2 regions of the Micromonospora sp. NPDC049900 genome follow, and region 2 is predicted to be linked to the other one. Evidence: riboswitches for the same ligand, from Rfam matches in the RefSeq annotation. Region 2 holds a riboswitch; the other holds the start of a gene.
What was found. Region 2 has a riboswitch for cobalamin ahead of ACIBMZ_RS23435 (ABC transporter substrate-binding protein). Riboswitches for the same ligand answer to the same signal wherever they lie in the genome.
Positions count from the first base shown of each region.

Region 1: linked by a shared signal. The riboswitch ahead of ACIBMZ_RS15505 (energy-coupling factor ABC transporter permease) and the one ahead of ACIBMZ_RS23435 (ABC transporter substrate-binding protein) in region 2 are both predicted to bind cobalamin.

Region 1 covers NZ_JBITKM010000005.1:360,644-368,073, reverse strand. Annotated here, with positions in the region: gene ACIBMZ_RS15530 (SDR family oxidoreductase) at 1-597, opposite strand, end outside; gene ACIBMZ_RS15525 (helix-turn-helix transcriptional regulator) at 776-1,618, shown strand; gene ACIBMZ_RS15520 (hypothetical protein) at 1,638-3,224, opposite strand; gene ACIBMZ_RS15515 (roadblock/LC7 domain-containing protein) at 3,522-3,941, shown strand; gene ACIBMZ_RS15510 (DUF2267 domain-containing protein) at 3,946-4,350, opposite strand; cobalamin riboswitch at 4,476-4,651, shown strand; gene ACIBMZ_RS15505 (energy-coupling factor ABC transporter permease) at 4,681-5,373, shown strand; gene ACIBMZ_RS15500 (energy-coupling factor ABC transporter substrate-binding protein) at 5,370-5,699, shown strand; gene cbiQ (cobalt ECF transporter T component CbiQ) at 5,699-6,442, shown strand; gene ACIBMZ_RS15490 (energy-coupling factor ABC transporter ATP-binding protein) at 6,439-7,338, shown strand; gene ACIBMZ_RS15485 (alpha-glucuronidase) at 7,370-7,430, shown strand, end outside.
Region 2 covers NZ_JBITKM010000012.1:123,189-130,618, forward strand. Annotated here, with positions in the region: gene ACIBMZ_RS23425 (SDR family NAD(P)-dependent oxidoreductase) at 41-1,501, opposite strand; gene ACIBMZ_RS23430 (ArsR/SmtB family transcription factor) at 1,865-2,236, shown strand; cobalamin riboswitch at 2,408-2,580, shown strand; gene ACIBMZ_RS23435 (ABC transporter substrate-binding protein) at 2,610-3,593, shown strand; gene ACIBMZ_RS23440 (FecCD family ABC transporter permease) at 3,644-4,654, shown strand; gene ACIBMZ_RS23445 (ABC transporter ATP-binding protein) at 4,654-5,415, shown strand; gene ACIBMZ_RS23450 (CbiX/SirB N-terminal domain-containing protein) at 5,412-6,110, shown strand; gene ACIBMZ_RS23455 (zinc-binding dehydrogenase) at 6,154-6,342, opposite strand; gene ACIBMZ_RS23460 (zinc-binding dehydrogenase) at 6,339-6,809, opposite strand; gene ACIBMZ_RS23465 (maleylpyruvate isomerase family mycothiol-dependent enzyme) at 7,046-7,430, shown strand, end outside.

The sequences.
Region 1 (7,430 bases), on a different contig from region 2:
CCAGCCGTGGGCCTTACTGCGGCGGTCCAGTTCGAGCCCGAACAACCCGAACGCGATCTTCGACTGGCTGTACGCGCGCATCCCGTCGTACGACCGATCCCAGTTCAGGTCGTCCCAGTTGATGGCGTTGCGGTTCGCCGCGATGCTGATCTGCGACGTCACCCGCGCCCGACCGGCGCGTAGCAGCGGCATCAGGTGACCGACGAGGGCGAAGTGCCCCAGGTGGTTGGTGCCGAACTGCAGCTCGAACCCGTCGGCGGTGCGTTGCAACTGCGGCGGCGTCATCACGCCCGCGTTGTTGACGAGGAGATGAATCGGCCGCCCCTCCGCACGCAGCGTCTCGCCGAGCGTGGCGACGGAGGCCAGCGAGGAGAGGTCGAGCGCCCGCAGCGACACGGTCGCCCTCGGGTGCTGACGGCGGATGGCGGCGACCGCCGTCTCGCCCTTGTCCGGATTGCGCACCGGCAGGATCACGTCGGCACCGGCGGCGGCGAGCCGGGTGGCGATGCCGAGCCCGATGCCGTCGCTGGCCCCGGTGACGACCGCCCGCTTTCCGGACAGGTCGGGAACGCTGATGTCGATCGTCTTACCTGGCATGTTCGTACTCCTGGGATCGTGTCGGTGTCTCCACCCTCGGCGATCCCGGCGGCGATATTCAGGGCCCGTCGATCCCCGGATCGGGCGGCCGGGTCAGCGCGGTGAAGGGGGGATCGGCGGGCCGTGGCTACCGACCGACGCTGGCGGTAGAAACGAGGTGGCACCGAAGGAGGCACCCATGGCGATCGACCGGACCGGACTGGCGCAGTTCCTGCGACGGCGTCGCGAGTCGCTGCAACCGGCGGACGTCGGCCTGCCGCGCGGGCAACGCCGCCGCACGAGCGGGCTCCGGCGCGAGGAGGTGGCCGCGCTCTGCCACATGTCGACCGACTACTACTCGCGGCTGGAACGCGAACGCGGCCCGCAACCGTCCGAGCAGATGATCGCCTCCATCGCGCAGGGCCTGCACCTCTCCCTCGACGAACGCGACCACCTGTTCCGGCTCGCCGGGCACAACCCGCCCGCGCCGAGCGCCGCCGGCACACACATCAGCCCGGGCCTGCTGCGCATCCTCGACCGCCTGCACGACACCCCCGCCGAGGTCGTCACCGAACTCGGCGAGACGCTCCGGCAGACCCCGCTCGGCGTCGCGCTCACCGGCGACCTGACGCGCTATCAGGGCCCGGCCCGCAGCATCGGCTACCGGTGGTTCACCGACCCGGAGACCCGCGCCCGCTACGACCCCCGCGACCATCCGCACCTCACCCGGATGTTCGCCTCCGGGCTACGCGAGGTCGTCACGCTGCGCGGTCCCGGTTCCCGCGCCGCGCACCTCGCCGACCTGCTCCTGACGGAGAGCGACGAGTTCCGGCGGGTCTGGGAGGACCACGAGGTCGGCGTCCGCCCGCACGAGGTGAAGCACTTCGTCCACCCTGAGCTGGGCATGATGGAGCTGACCTGCCAGGTGCTCGTCGACCCGGGGCAGGGCCACTCGCTGCTGGTCTACACCGCCGTACCCGGCAGCGAGAGCTACGAGAAGCTGGAACTGCTGGCCGTCATCGGCACCCAGGCGATGCACTGAGCACGCGACACCGTCCCGGTCACGGGGTGCTCGTCTGCGCCACGCCGAGGCCGGCCAGCACCGCACCCCGGTAGACGACGACCGGTTCGCCGGAGCCGTCGCGGCGCACGACCACCACGGCGTCGAGGTCACCCGGCTGCCCCCGGGGACGGGTGGGCCGCAGCGAGATCAGCAGGTGACCGCCGTCCGGGGTGAGGATCACCCGGTCGACCCGCTGGTCGTCACCGGCACCGGTGGGCACCTCGGTCGCCGCGCCCGACCCGTCGGTCACCAGCACCCGGTCGGCACGTTCCTCGCCGTCGGAATCGACCACCGTGTGCAGCACCGCACCGCCACCGAGGCTCGCGGTGGGCGTGGCGCCCGGCGGGGCGGTGGTCACCGTACCGTCGGGATCGAGGGTCAGCGTCTCGCCGCCCGGCTGGAACAGCAACGCCGACACCGCCGACGCGACGGCCGGCGGGGTGTCGGTCTTGCGTACCAGCACCGCCGCCGCGGCGGGCGAGCCCGGCTGCGGGGTCGCGGTGGCCTCGGAGAGCCGCACCGACCAGGCGCGGGTGGGGCGCGGCGTCGGCTCGCCGCTGTCCGGCCCGAACGGCACGTCGACGACCAGGGCGGTGTCCCCGGACACCGTCGCGGTCACTGACCCCGTCATCGGCGGCAGGTCCGCCACCGGCGTGACCGCACCCGAGGTGAGATCGAGCACGGCGAGCCGGTTGCTGCCGGAGCGGGTGTCCACCACCACGGCCCGTCGCCCGTCCGGGGCGAAGGCGACCTCCCCGACCGGGGTGAGCAGGGTCCGCACGTCACCGTCCGGGGCCACCACACTGACCGCCCGCCGCTGGTCGAGAAGGTGCAGCACCGCGAAGCCGCCCTCTGTCATCGCCCCCTGAACCGTGCCGCTGCCGAGCGTGACGGTAGGCCGGGACCGCCCGTTCGAGGTGTCTGCCACGACGAGCCGCCGGGGCCGCTCCTTGCTGGGCGCGGCGAGGTAGCGGCCGTCCGCGCTGGCAGCGATCGGGTACGACGGCAACGTCATGGGCGCACTCGCCGCCCCGGTCTCCAGGTCGATCCCGCCGTACCCGGTGCGCGGCCGGTCCTGCCACACCACACCACCCAACTCGGCGGCAGAACAGGACGCCTCCACCGACGGCTGCGCGATCGCCCCCGCGCCGGTCACCGTGAGGCACCGGGAGCCGGTGATCGCCAGCCCGACGCCGACGCCGGTGACCTCCCGGGCGTACGTGTGCTCGGGCAGCGTGACATCCCGCAACCGCCCGCCCACGAGCAGCGCGTCCCGGCGGTCCTCCGCCAGGCCCCGCGCGACCGTCGGGAACCGGGGATCGCCCAGGGCGAGGTCGACGTGCCGCCGGACCGGCGTCAGCCCCGCCACGTCGTCCCCGAACCGGTCCACCGCCAGCAGCCCGACCAGGTCGCTGCGCCGCTCGTCCGCCACCGGCACCGCCAGCACCGCCGCACCGAGCCCCCGCACCTCGGCCGGCAACGGCGCTGCCCGCACCGGCAACTCCGACTCCGCCCCGTCGGAGCAGCCGGCGACCGTCGCGAGAGCGGCCACCGCGATCAGGGCAGTCCAGCGGGTACGCGTCATCCCGCCATTCTGATCACCGTAGGCAACCGCCGCGACATGAGGCCGCCGGGCGAGGTGTGGATGTAAGGAGGGGTCCCCTGCTATGCACGAGGCGTTAGCAGGGGACCCCTCCTTACATCACGGTCGGTCAGAGGAACGGTTCTCGGTGTGACCGTGACGTCCGACCCGTCCGATTAGGGTGACCAGCGGCGTCGTACGTTAGGGGGATCAGGGAACAGGTTCGGGGGAACGTAGGGCCCCTGACACCGCGTCTTCTCTGGTACGAACGTAGGAGTTTCGACGAGAGGACAGCGCCTTATGACCCATGCCCTGGTCACCGCCGAGAACCTCAACGCCGCGCTCGACGACATCGTGGATCGGGTGCCCGGTGCCAAGTTCGCGGTGGTGCTCTCCCCGGACGGCATCATGCTGGGGGCCTCGCGGGGCATCGACGAGGAGATCGCCGAGCAACTGTCCAGTGTGGTCTGTGGGCTTCAGGCGTTGGGTCTGGCCGCCGCACGATTGTGCGGCAACGGCGAGCTGCATCAGGTGGTGGTGCAGATGTCGCGGGCGTTCCTGTTCCACGCCACCGCCGGCAACGGGGCGATCCTCACCGTCGGTATCGACGGTTCGGCGGAGGTCGGGGACATGGCGTACGAGGTCGCCCTGTTCTGTGCGCAGGCCGGCGATCACCTGCCGGTGTACGTGGAGCCGGCGCCCCACCTGACCGGCCGGTGATCCGCTAGCCGCGGTCGCGCTGCGCGTCGTAGGACGGCGCCGGGTTGGCCACCTGCCACAGTTCGGCCGGCAGGTTCGCGATGACGTCGTCGTATGCGGCGGGGGCGACGTCACCTCGAATGGTGTCCAGGACCGCCCGGATGCCGGCCTCGGCCAGGTCGGGGTCGACGTCGGCCCGGCCGCCGACGCGTTGGACGAACACGTCGAGCCCGAAGCGTTCGGCGGTCTCGCTGGGCGCGAACGTGTACGCCCGCAGCCCTTCCGGGAGTTGCTCGGCCAGGTCCCGGGCCTCGCCTCCGTCGATCCGCTCGGCCAGCGTGGTCAGGGTTGCGCGCGCGATGGCGGTCGCCTGCTCCGTCGACGCGCCGGTGCGGTTCGCCACCGAGTCGATGAACTCGTTCTCGTCCAACCCGCCGGCCCCTTTCTCGCAACGGATCTGGCGTCTACCCGGGAATCGTCGTGACAAACGGCACTCTTCACCCGAGTACGGTCGTCGGGGTATCGACGAGTCTTGTGCGCCGGTGCGCGGAACGGATAACGTCTCGCCGTCGCGGTAATGGGAAGCCGGTGTGAGACCGGCGCGGCCCTCGCCACTGTGACCGGGGAGTTCACTCCGACTTGTACGCCACTGGGTCCGTGGAGGACCTGGGAAGGCCGGAGTTCGCGACGATCCGGGAGCCAGGAGACCGACCCCGACGTGTGATCTCGTCCACGAGGTGTTGGAAGGGGAGGTCGACTCATGCACATCGCTGAGGGCTACCTACCACCGGTGCAGGCGGCGGCATGGTTCGCGGTCTCGACGCCGTTCGTCATCCACGGTGCACGCAACCTGGTCCAGCAGGTCCGCGCGAATCCCGACGCGAAGCTGTTGCTCGGCGCGGCCGGGGCGTTCACCTTCGTCCTGTCGGCGCTGAAGATCCCTTCGGTGACCGGCTCCTGTTCCCATCCGACCGGTGTGGGGCTCGGGGCGATCCTGTTCCGGGCACCGGTGATGAGTGTGCTCGGCACGATCGTGCTGCTGTTCCAGGCACTCCTGCTGGCGCACGGCGGGTTGAGCACGCTCGGCGCGAACGTCTTCTCGATGGCCATCGTCGGCCCCTGGGTGGCCTTCGGCGTGTACGCGCTGGTCCGCCGGCTCGGTGGCGGCCTCGGCATCTCGGTGTTCTTCGCCGCCGCCCTGGCCGATCTGGCGACCTACTGCGTGACCAGTGCGCAGCTCGCGTTGGCCTTCCCCGACCCGGATTCGGGCTTCGTCGGCGCGCTTGCCAAGTTCGGGTCCATCTTCGCGGTCACCCAGATCCCGCTGGCGATCAGCGAGGGGCTGCTCACCGTCCTGGTGGTGCGGTTGCTGGTCCGGGTGAGTCCGCAGGAACTCCGCCGGCTCGGCGTACTGCGCCGTCCGGCCCCGACGACCGAGGGAGCGGTGGCGTGAAGTCGTTCGGCCGGACCAACCTGTTGTTGCTGCTCGCCGTGGTGGCGTTGGCGGTGGCGCCGCTGGTGCTGGGGCTGGGCAGCGGCGATGAGCCGTTCACCGGTGCCGACGCCCTCGCCGAGGAGGCGATCGTCAACGACCATCCCGACTACGAGCCGTGGTTCAGCTCGATCTACGAGCCGCCGTCGGGTGAGATCGAGTCGGCGTTGTTCGCGCTCCAGGCCGCCCTCGGGGCCGGTTTCCTCGGCTACTACTTCGGGGTCGCCCGGACCCGGCAGCGGCTGCGTGGCGAGCAGTCCGCGACCGGGGAGAAGACCACCGACTAGTGCTCGCGTTGGACGTGGCGGCGTACGCCAGCCCCTGGCGGTGCCGCCACCCGGCGGAGAAGGCCCTGTTGGCCCTGGGGCTGCTGGGTTGTGCGCTGCTCCTGCCGCCGTGGCCGGGCGCCCTGGTGGTGGGCCTGACCGCGACGGTGGCGCTGCTCGGGCCGGCGGCGTTGCCGCCGCGCCTGCTGGTCCGGGCGGCCCGGACGCCGCTGTTGTTCATCCTGACCGGTTCGGTGCCGATGCTGGTGGCGGTCTCCGGCCCGACGCGTGTGCGGTGGGCGCCGGAGGGGGTGGCGACGGCCGCCACGACCGCCGGTCGAGCCTGCGCCGCGTTGCTCTGTCTGCTGCTGTTCGCCGCCACCACGCCGCTTGCCGACGTGCTGCCCCGGCTCCAGCGTCTCGGGGTGCCCAGCGCCGTCACCGAGGTGGCCGCGCTGATCTACCGGATGTTGTTCCTGCTGTTGGAGAGCGTGCACGCGGTGCGGCAGGCCCAGGCGGCCCGGCTGGGCTACCGGACCTGGGCCAGCACCTACCGGTCGCTGGCCGGGCAGGCCGGCGCGGTCTTCGTCCGGGCGTTCTCGCTGGCCCGGCGGTGGGAGGAGGGGTTGGCGCTGCGCGGTTACACCGGCTCGTTGGCGGTACGCACCGAGGTGCGGCAACCGTCGGTGGCGTTCCTGGCGGTCACCGTGCTGCTGTTGGCGGCGGTGGTGCTGTCCACCCGGCTGCTGGTGGTGTTCGGGTGAGCGGCGACCCGCCCCTGTCGGAGCCGCGCGAGGTCGGTGACCCGCCGCTGCTGGAGCTGCGCGGGGTCAGCTTCGGGTACGAGGCGGACCGTCCGGTGCTGACCGACGTCGACCTGCGGGTGCCGGCCGGGCGGCGGATGGCCGTGCTGGGGCCCAACGGCGGCGGCAAGACGACCCTGTTCCGGCTGATGGTCGGCGCGTCGGCCGTCGACTCGGGCACGGTGCTGGTCGGCGGGGTGCCGCTGCGTCGGACCCGGGCCGGGCTGCTCGACGTCCGCCAGCAGGTGCAGTTGGTGCTCCAGGATCCCGACGACCAGTTGTTCGCTGCGACCGTCTTCCAGGACGTCTCGTTCGGGCCGGTCAACCTCGGTCTGGACGACGCGCGGGTGCGGCAGCGCTGTGCCGAGGCGCTGGCCGCGTTGGAGATCACCGACCTCGCCGACCGTCCCACCCACCTGCTGTCGTACGGGCAGCGCAAGCGGGTGGCGATCGCCGGAGCGGTGGCGTTGCGACCCCGGGTGCTGATCCTCGACGAGCCGACCGCCGGGCTGGACCCGTCGGGGGTGGAGGCGCTGCTGCGGACGCTCGACGCCCTGCACCGGGCCGGCACCACGCTGCTGCTGGCCACGCACGACGTGGACCTGGCATACCGGTGGGCCGACGAGCGGGTGCTGGTGGCGGGCGGCCGGATCCGGCAGGGCGTGAGCGGTGCCGAGTTGGGCGGCGGGGACCTGCTCGACGGTGCCGCGTTGACTCCGGCGTGGGCGCCGGTGGTGCACCGGCTGTTGGACCGCGTGCCCGACCTGGCCGGGGCCCGGCCACGGACCCCGGCGGAGTTGGCCCGGCTGTTGGACGCTGCGGTCGGTACCGGCCGAAAGGTTCCGGAAGGACCTTGACGCATCGATCAAGATGGTTACGATCTGCGCAATGCGACGGATTCGCCCGGAGCACACCGGCCCCGACCCGACCGACGTCCATCCCGCCTGGC
Region 2 (7,430 bases):
CGAGCTGCTTGGCGGAGGTTGTCCCCGGGGTCAGCGCCGATCACCAGGCGCAGGGCGCGTAGTCCTTGAGGAAGCAGCCGTACAGGTCCTCGCCCTGTTCGCCGCGGACGATCGGGTCGTAGACCCGGGCCGCGCCGTCGACCAGGTCCAGCGGGGCGTGGAAGCCGTCCTCGGCCAGCCGCATCTTCGTCGGGTGAGGCCGTTCGTCGGTGATCCAGCCGGTGTCGACGCTGGTCATGAGGATGCCGTCGGCCAACATCTCCTGGGCACTGGTCCGGGTCAGCATGTTCAGCGCGGCCTTGGCCATGTTGGTGTGCGGGTGACCTGCCCCCTTGTAGCCGCGGCCGAACTGGCCCTCCATCGCCGACACGTTCACCACGTACTTGCGGCGGGCGGTCGCTGCGGCCATCGCCGGTCGCAGTCGGCTGACCAGTACGAACGGCGCGGTCACGTTGCACAGTTGCACTTCGAGCAGTTCGACCGGGTCCACCTCGTGCACCCGCTGCACCCAACTGTTGACCGGGTCGAGGTCGGGCACCAGACCGCCGGCGTCGATGGCGTTGGCTGCCGCGATCCGTTCCGGTGAGGCGGAGCCACTGGTCAGCGCCAGCGCGGTGAGCGCGTGTGGCGTGATGGTGGGCGAGGTCGGTGCCGCGATCAGGCTACCCGCCGGTTCGCTCCGGCCGGCAGGTTTGGCGAAGGTGATCATCTCCGGTAGCGGACCGTCCGGCAGGGCCGCCGCCTCTGCGGCGACGAGATGCGCGTACGCCGCGGGCGTGCGGCGGACGGTCTGCGCCGCGTTGTTGATCAGGATGTCGAGTGGTCCCTGGTCGCTGACCGAGTCAGCGAGGGCGATCACCTGGGCGGGGTCGCGCAGATCGATCCCGACGATCCGGAGGCGGTGGAGCCAGTCCCCGCTGTCGGGCATCGCGGCGAATCGACGGACCGCGTCGTGGGGAAATCGGGTGGTCACCGTGGTGTGCGCGCCGTCGCGCAACAGCCGCAGTGCGATGTACATGCCGATCTTCGCCCGGCCGCCGGTGAGCAGCGCGCGCCGACCGGTCAGGTCGGTACGGGCGTCGCGGCGCTCCCGGTTCAGGGTGGCGCAGGTCGGGCAGAGCTGGTGGTAGAAGGCGTCCACCTCGCGGTAGCGCTGCTTGCAGATGTAGCAACCACGCGGCTTGTGCAGGACGCCGGCGGTGGCACCCACGGTGGGGGAGACGAGCGGGTTGCCCTGGGTCTCGTCGTCGATGCGGCCCGGGGCACCGGTGGCGGTGGCTGCTGTCACCGCGCGATCGGCTGCCGCGATGGCATCCCGTCGGTCCTCACGTCGCCGTTGCTTGATCATTTTGTAGAGCTTCGCGGTGGCCCGCTGCACCCGCACCACGTCGGGATGATCGGGAGGCAGATCCTCCAACGCCTCGAAGACGCTGAGACAGGTCTCCAGTTGGGTCGGGTCAATGCGGTATTGACCGTTCTTCGCAATCTTGTCCGCCGTCATGCCGTCGATGTCCCGTTCCCTGCGCCGGATCCGTCCGGTCGACCCCACGTCCGACCCGGAACTGTACGCACCGGGCGGGCTCCGACGCATCCCGCGCCTGTTCGCCGGCCCGAAGACCGTCGCCACCCGTGACCCTCCGCGATGGAGGCACCGGCGACGCAGTCGCGCAGCGCGACGATGAGCGCCTCGATGTCGTCTGCGCCGAGCCCGGTGTCGCACCGCAGGCGGAGGTACTTGCCTGCCTCCGAGGAGTTCACGACTCCCCCCGGCGGGGGTACGGCGATGTCCGGTGGCGGGCAGCCGCACGAACTCCGGGTGATCCTGCCCTCGTTCACCAGCGGATCGACGGGGTGTGCTGCAACGATGCAAGGCGTGGGAACTGTGAAGACTGCGCCGCCCGCCATCTCGCCCCTCGCCGGCGAGCCGATCAAGCGTGCCGACGCCGAACGGCTCGCGGGGGTGCTGAAGGCGTTCGCCGACCCGGCCCGGCTACGACTGCTCAGCCTGATCCAGTCGGCTCCCGAGGGAGAGGCGTCGGTCAGCGACCTCACCGAGCCGCTCGGACTCTCCCAGCCGACCGTCAGTCACCACCTGCGGATCCTCACCGAGGCCGGCCTGCTCGAACGTGACAAGCGCGGCGTCTGGGCGTACTACCGCCTGGTGCCGTCCGCGATCGCCGCGGTCGCCGACCTGTTGACCCCACCGCGCAAGCGAGCAGCGAAGAAGTCTCGCTGAGTTCGTCTCTGATCCAGGCGGTGCCGGCACCCCACCACCGCTGTGACACCGGGACCCCAGACGTTTCGAGGCGTCCTGGTGCGACACCGACGCTCGGTTGCACCGTCCGCCTGAACCCACGTGCACTCCCGACCATGATCTAGGCCACGGTGACGGTGCTGCCTGCTTTGGTTAGGGTGGCCTCGCCGTGGTGTTCGGGAAGCCGGTGTGAGACCGGTGCGGCCCTCGCCACTGTGATCGGGATGCTGGAGGCCACGCAAGGTCACTGGGCGTAAGCCTGGGAAGGCCGGCCACCGGCGCACCACCCGTCAGCCAGGAGACCGGCCACGGCACCCGTACGACCGTCCACGAGGTGCTGGAAGGTGGTCCCGCTATGCGGTTCCCTGCGTCCTGGCGCGTTGCCGCGCCGCTCTCCATCGTGCTCGCCCTGCTCGGCGGATGCGCCACGACCGGCGACAGCGAGCCGGCTGCCACGGCCTCCGCCGCCGGGCCCGTCACACTCACCAACTGCGGCACCCCGGTCACGGTCCCGGGCCCTCCGGCGCGGGCGGTGACGATGAACCAGTCCGCCACCGAGATCATGCTGGCGCTCGGCCTGCATGACCGGATGGCCGGCACCGCCTACCTCGACGACGAGGTGCTGCCCGAGTACGCCGCCGCGTACGCGCAGGTGCCCGTGCTGGCCAAGGAGTACCCGTCGAAGGAGAAGCTGCTCGACCTCGCCCCGGACTTCGTCTACGCCTCCTTCTCCAGCGCGTTCGGCGACGAGGGAGCAGGTGACCGCGCCGATTGGCAGAAACTCGGCGTGACCACGTACCTCTCCACCGCCGGCTGCCCGAAGGACACCCGGCCGGCGAAGCTGGCGATGGACGACGTGTTCACCGAGATCCGGGAGATCGCCGCGATCTTCGGCGTCGCGGAGCGGGCCGAGACGCTGATCGCCGACCAGAAGCAACGCATCGCGGACGTGTCGGCGGGTGCGAAGGGCACGCGGGTGCTGTGGTGGGACGGCGGCAACGACGCGCCCAGTGCCGGCGCCTGCTGCGGCGGCCCGGCCATGATCATGTCTGCGGCCGGGGTCACCAACATCTTCGACGACCTGACCGGCAGTTGGGCCGACACCAACTGGGAGGCCGTCATCGAGCGCGACCCGGACGTCATCGTGCTCGTCGACGCGAGCTGGGACACCGCCGCCGCCAAGCAGGCGTTCCTCGAGAAGCACCCGGCGCTCAAGGACCTGCCCGCCGTCAGGGACAAGCGGTACGTCACCGTACCCTTCTCCGCCACCTCCGCCGGCGTGCGCAACGTGCTCGCCGTGGAGGCACTGGCCCGGGGCGTCGGCGGGATGAGCAACTGACCACCGTCACCACCCGGCCGGCACCGACCCCGCCCAAACCGACCCGGACGGTGCGACCGGCCGCCGCCGTGGTCGTACTCGCGGGTGTCCTGCTGTTGTCGGTGGCCGCGGCCGTGACGGTGGGGCCGGCAGACCTCTCACTGGGCACCGTGTGGCGGGTCGTCACCGGTCATCTCGGCCTGGCCAGTTCCGACGTGCCGCTGCTGCGCGACCACATCGTGTGGGAACTGCGGCTGCCGAGGGTCCTGGGCGCCGCCATGGTCGGGGCCGGCCTCGCCGCCTGCGGCGCCGTCATGCAGACCGTCACCCGCAACCCGCTCGCCGACCCGTACCTGTTGGGTGTCTCCTCCGGCGCGTCGCTGGGGGCCGTCGCCGTCCTCGTCCTGGGACTCGGCGCGGGCGCGGCGGCGCTCACCGGGGGAGCGTTCGTGGGGGCGCTCGCCGCGTTCGCCGTCGTGGTCGCCGCCGCCGGCCGGCGAGCGGTGCTGCGACCCACCCGGGTGGTGCTGGCCGGCGTCGCCGTCGCGCAGATGTGCGCCGCGCTGACGACGTTCGTGATCATCTGGGCGGCCCAGCCGCACGCGACCCAGAGCATCACCTTCTGGCTGTCCGGCTCGCTCGCCCGCGTGGACTGGACCGCCCTGGCGTGGGCGACGCCGCTGCTCGCGACGGGGTTCGCCGTGATCCTCCGGTTCGCCCGCGCGCTCAACGCGTTCGCGTTCGGCGAGGAGGCCGCCGCCGCCCTCGGCGTGGACGTGCGGCGTGTCCGATGGCTGCTCCTGGTCACCACGGCGCTGCTGACCGCCGTGCTGGTCTCGATCAGCGGCGCGATCGGGTTCGTCGGGCTGATCCTGCCGCACGCCGTGCGGCGGTTCACCGGCCCCGATCACCGGCGGCTGCTGCCGGTCGTCGTCCTCGCCGGAGCGATCTTCCTGATCTGGGTGGACACCGCGGCCCGGACCCTGTTCGACCCCCGCGAGCTACCGGTGGGCGTGCTGACCGCCCTGATCGGGGTGCCCGCGTTCGTGCTACTGCTGCGCCGAGGGGACCGGAGCACCTGATGCTGGAGATCCACGACGTCTCGTGGTCGGTGCCGGCCGCTCGACTCCTCGACGGGGTGACCTGCTCGGCGCCGCGCGGCACCCTGGTCGGACTGCTCGGCCCCAACGGGTCCGGCAAGACCACCCTGCTGCGGGTCGTCGCCGGGTTGATCGCCCCCGGATCCGGAACCGTGACCGTCGCCGGCGACGACGTGGCCGGGCTGCCGCGTGCCACCGCCGCACGACGGATGGCCCTGCTCGCCCAGTACGCCGAGACCGACCTCGACCTGACCGCACTCGACGTGGTACTGCTCGGCCGCACTCCGCACCGCCGCTCCCGCTGGTCGGACACCGACACCGACCGGGCCGCCGCCGCCGACGCCCTCGACCGCGTCGACATGACCGGCTACGCCCACCGCCGGTGGCAGACGCTCTCCGGTGGGGAACGCCAGCGGGTCCAACTCGCCCGGGCACTGGCCCAGGAACCGCAACTGCTCCTGCTCGACGAACCCACCAACCACCTCGACATCGGCCACCAGCTCCAGTTGCTGGGCCTGGTCCGGCGCAGCGGCGTCACCACCCTCGCCGCACTGCACGACCTCAACCTGGCCGCGATGTTCTGCGACCTCGTGGTGGTGCTGCGCCAGGGCCGGGTCGTCGCCTCCGGACCCCCTGCCGAGGTGCTGACGCCCGCGCTGCTCGCCGACGTGTACGCCGTGGACGCCGACGTCGCCCTGCACGACGGACGCCCGGTCATCACCTACCGGGCACCGGTGGCATGAACGTCCTGCTCGTCTCGCGCGGAGCGACGCACCACGGCGGCCACGACGCGATCCACCACCTCGCCGCGCAGGTCGCCGAGGCCACCGGCGTGCCGGTGCGGGCCTGCTTCCTCGACGGCGCCGAACCATCGCTGCACACCGCCCTCGACGCCGTACCGGAGCACGGAGAAGTCCTGCTCGTGGCCGCGCACCTACCGCCCGACCGGTACCTCGACACCTGGCTGCGCCGCGCGGTCGCCCACTGGCGTACCACCCGGAGTCGGCAGGTACGAGTCCTCCTCGCCCCACCACTGGCGACACGCCCCGCGCTGGTCACCGCCGTCAGCGACGCCATCACCGGCGAACACGCCACGCTCGACGGCAACCCCGGACCGTTCCGCAGCCCGGCCTGGTCACAGATCACCCGACACCGCCGACACGTACTGCTCTGCCGTGGGCCCCGCTGCACCGCGTACGGCGCCGGCCAGGTCGCCGCCGCCCTCGGCAACCGCCTCAAGGAGCACGGCCTCGGCGACGACGACGTCCTGGTCACCCCGACCGGCTGTCTGTTCCCCTGCAACCTCGGCCCGCTCGTCGTCGTCTATCCCGACGACACCTGGTACGAGCACGTCGACGCGGACCTCGCCGTCCTCATCGCCGACGGACACCTGCGCGACGGCGCACCGATCGACGGCGGACGCCGCCGCGACTCGTGACCGCGAAGCCACGGCCCACCCGCCCGCAGGCCTGCTCCGGCACTCAGATCAGCAGCAGGGTCTTCCCCACGGCGGTACGGTTCTCGATCGCGGCGTGCGCGTCGGCGGCACGGTCCAACGGGAAGGTCTGCCCGATGACCGGCCGGACGACCCCCGCCGCCTGGGCGATCATCTGCTCGACCCACCGCACCATCTCCGACCTGAAGCCGGACAACTGCGCGATGCCGATCACCTCGATGCCCCTACGGTGTGCCTCGGCGGGCTCGACGAGCGTGCCCCCCGCCGCTGGCGGCGCCGTGCATCGAGAAACGGCCGCCGCGGGCCGTCCCCTCGAACGCGGCCCGCCCGATCTGACCGCCGACACCGTCGAACACCACATCCGGTCCGGCACCGCCGGTCGCTTCGCGTGGTCCAGTCCGGTTCGGAGTAGTCGACCACCACGTCGGCGCCCAGTTCCCGGACCACGTCGAGCTTCCGCGAGCCGCGGGCGGCTCCGACCACCCGCGCCCCGGCCGCACGAGCGAGTTGCACCAGCAGACTCCCCACCCCACCCGCCGCCTCGACGAGGACCCAGTCGCCGGCGTCGATCCTGGCGTGCTCGGTCAGCCCCTGCGCCGTGCTGCCGTCGCTGAACAGGGCGGTCGCCTCCGGCAGACCCAGGCCGTCCGGTACCGGAAACAGGACTCCGACCGGTGCCACCGCCCGCTCGGCGAAACCGCCGGGGCCAGGACTCGCCGCCCCCGCCAAGCCGGATCCACCTGCGCTCCGACCGCGCTCACCAGCCCGGCCACCAGACCCGGTGACGTGGTGGCGCTGTCCGCGGCCTGACGCCTCTCATTCGTTCGAGGGCTGTCGATCAATCGTATGACCGTCCACAATGGTGCAACGTGTCGATCCCGAACCGGTCGTCGGTCCGCTCGTCGAGAGGTGATCCGTTGTCTGATCTTGTGCTTACCGAGAAGCGTGGTCTGACCACCGGCCCGGAACCGATCGGCGCCGCACTCCAGCGACAACGGGCGAACTTCCTGCGCCTCGTCATGCGCCTCGATCCGGCGGGCTGGACGGCGAGAACCCGCTGCACCGAGTGGTCGGTGCACGACGTGGTCCGACACGTGGTCAACGTGGCAGAGCTGCACGTCGCGCTGCTCAGCGGCAGCCCGGAGATCGCACGGTTCCTGCGTCACGGGCCCATCCACCCCGCCCGCACACCGGCGCTGTGGCTGGCGGACTCGCCGAAGCAGAGCCCGGACCAGACCCTGCGGACCCTGGGGGAGTTGGTCCAGCGGGAAGGGGAACTGTTCCAGGCGCGGGCCGCCGGAC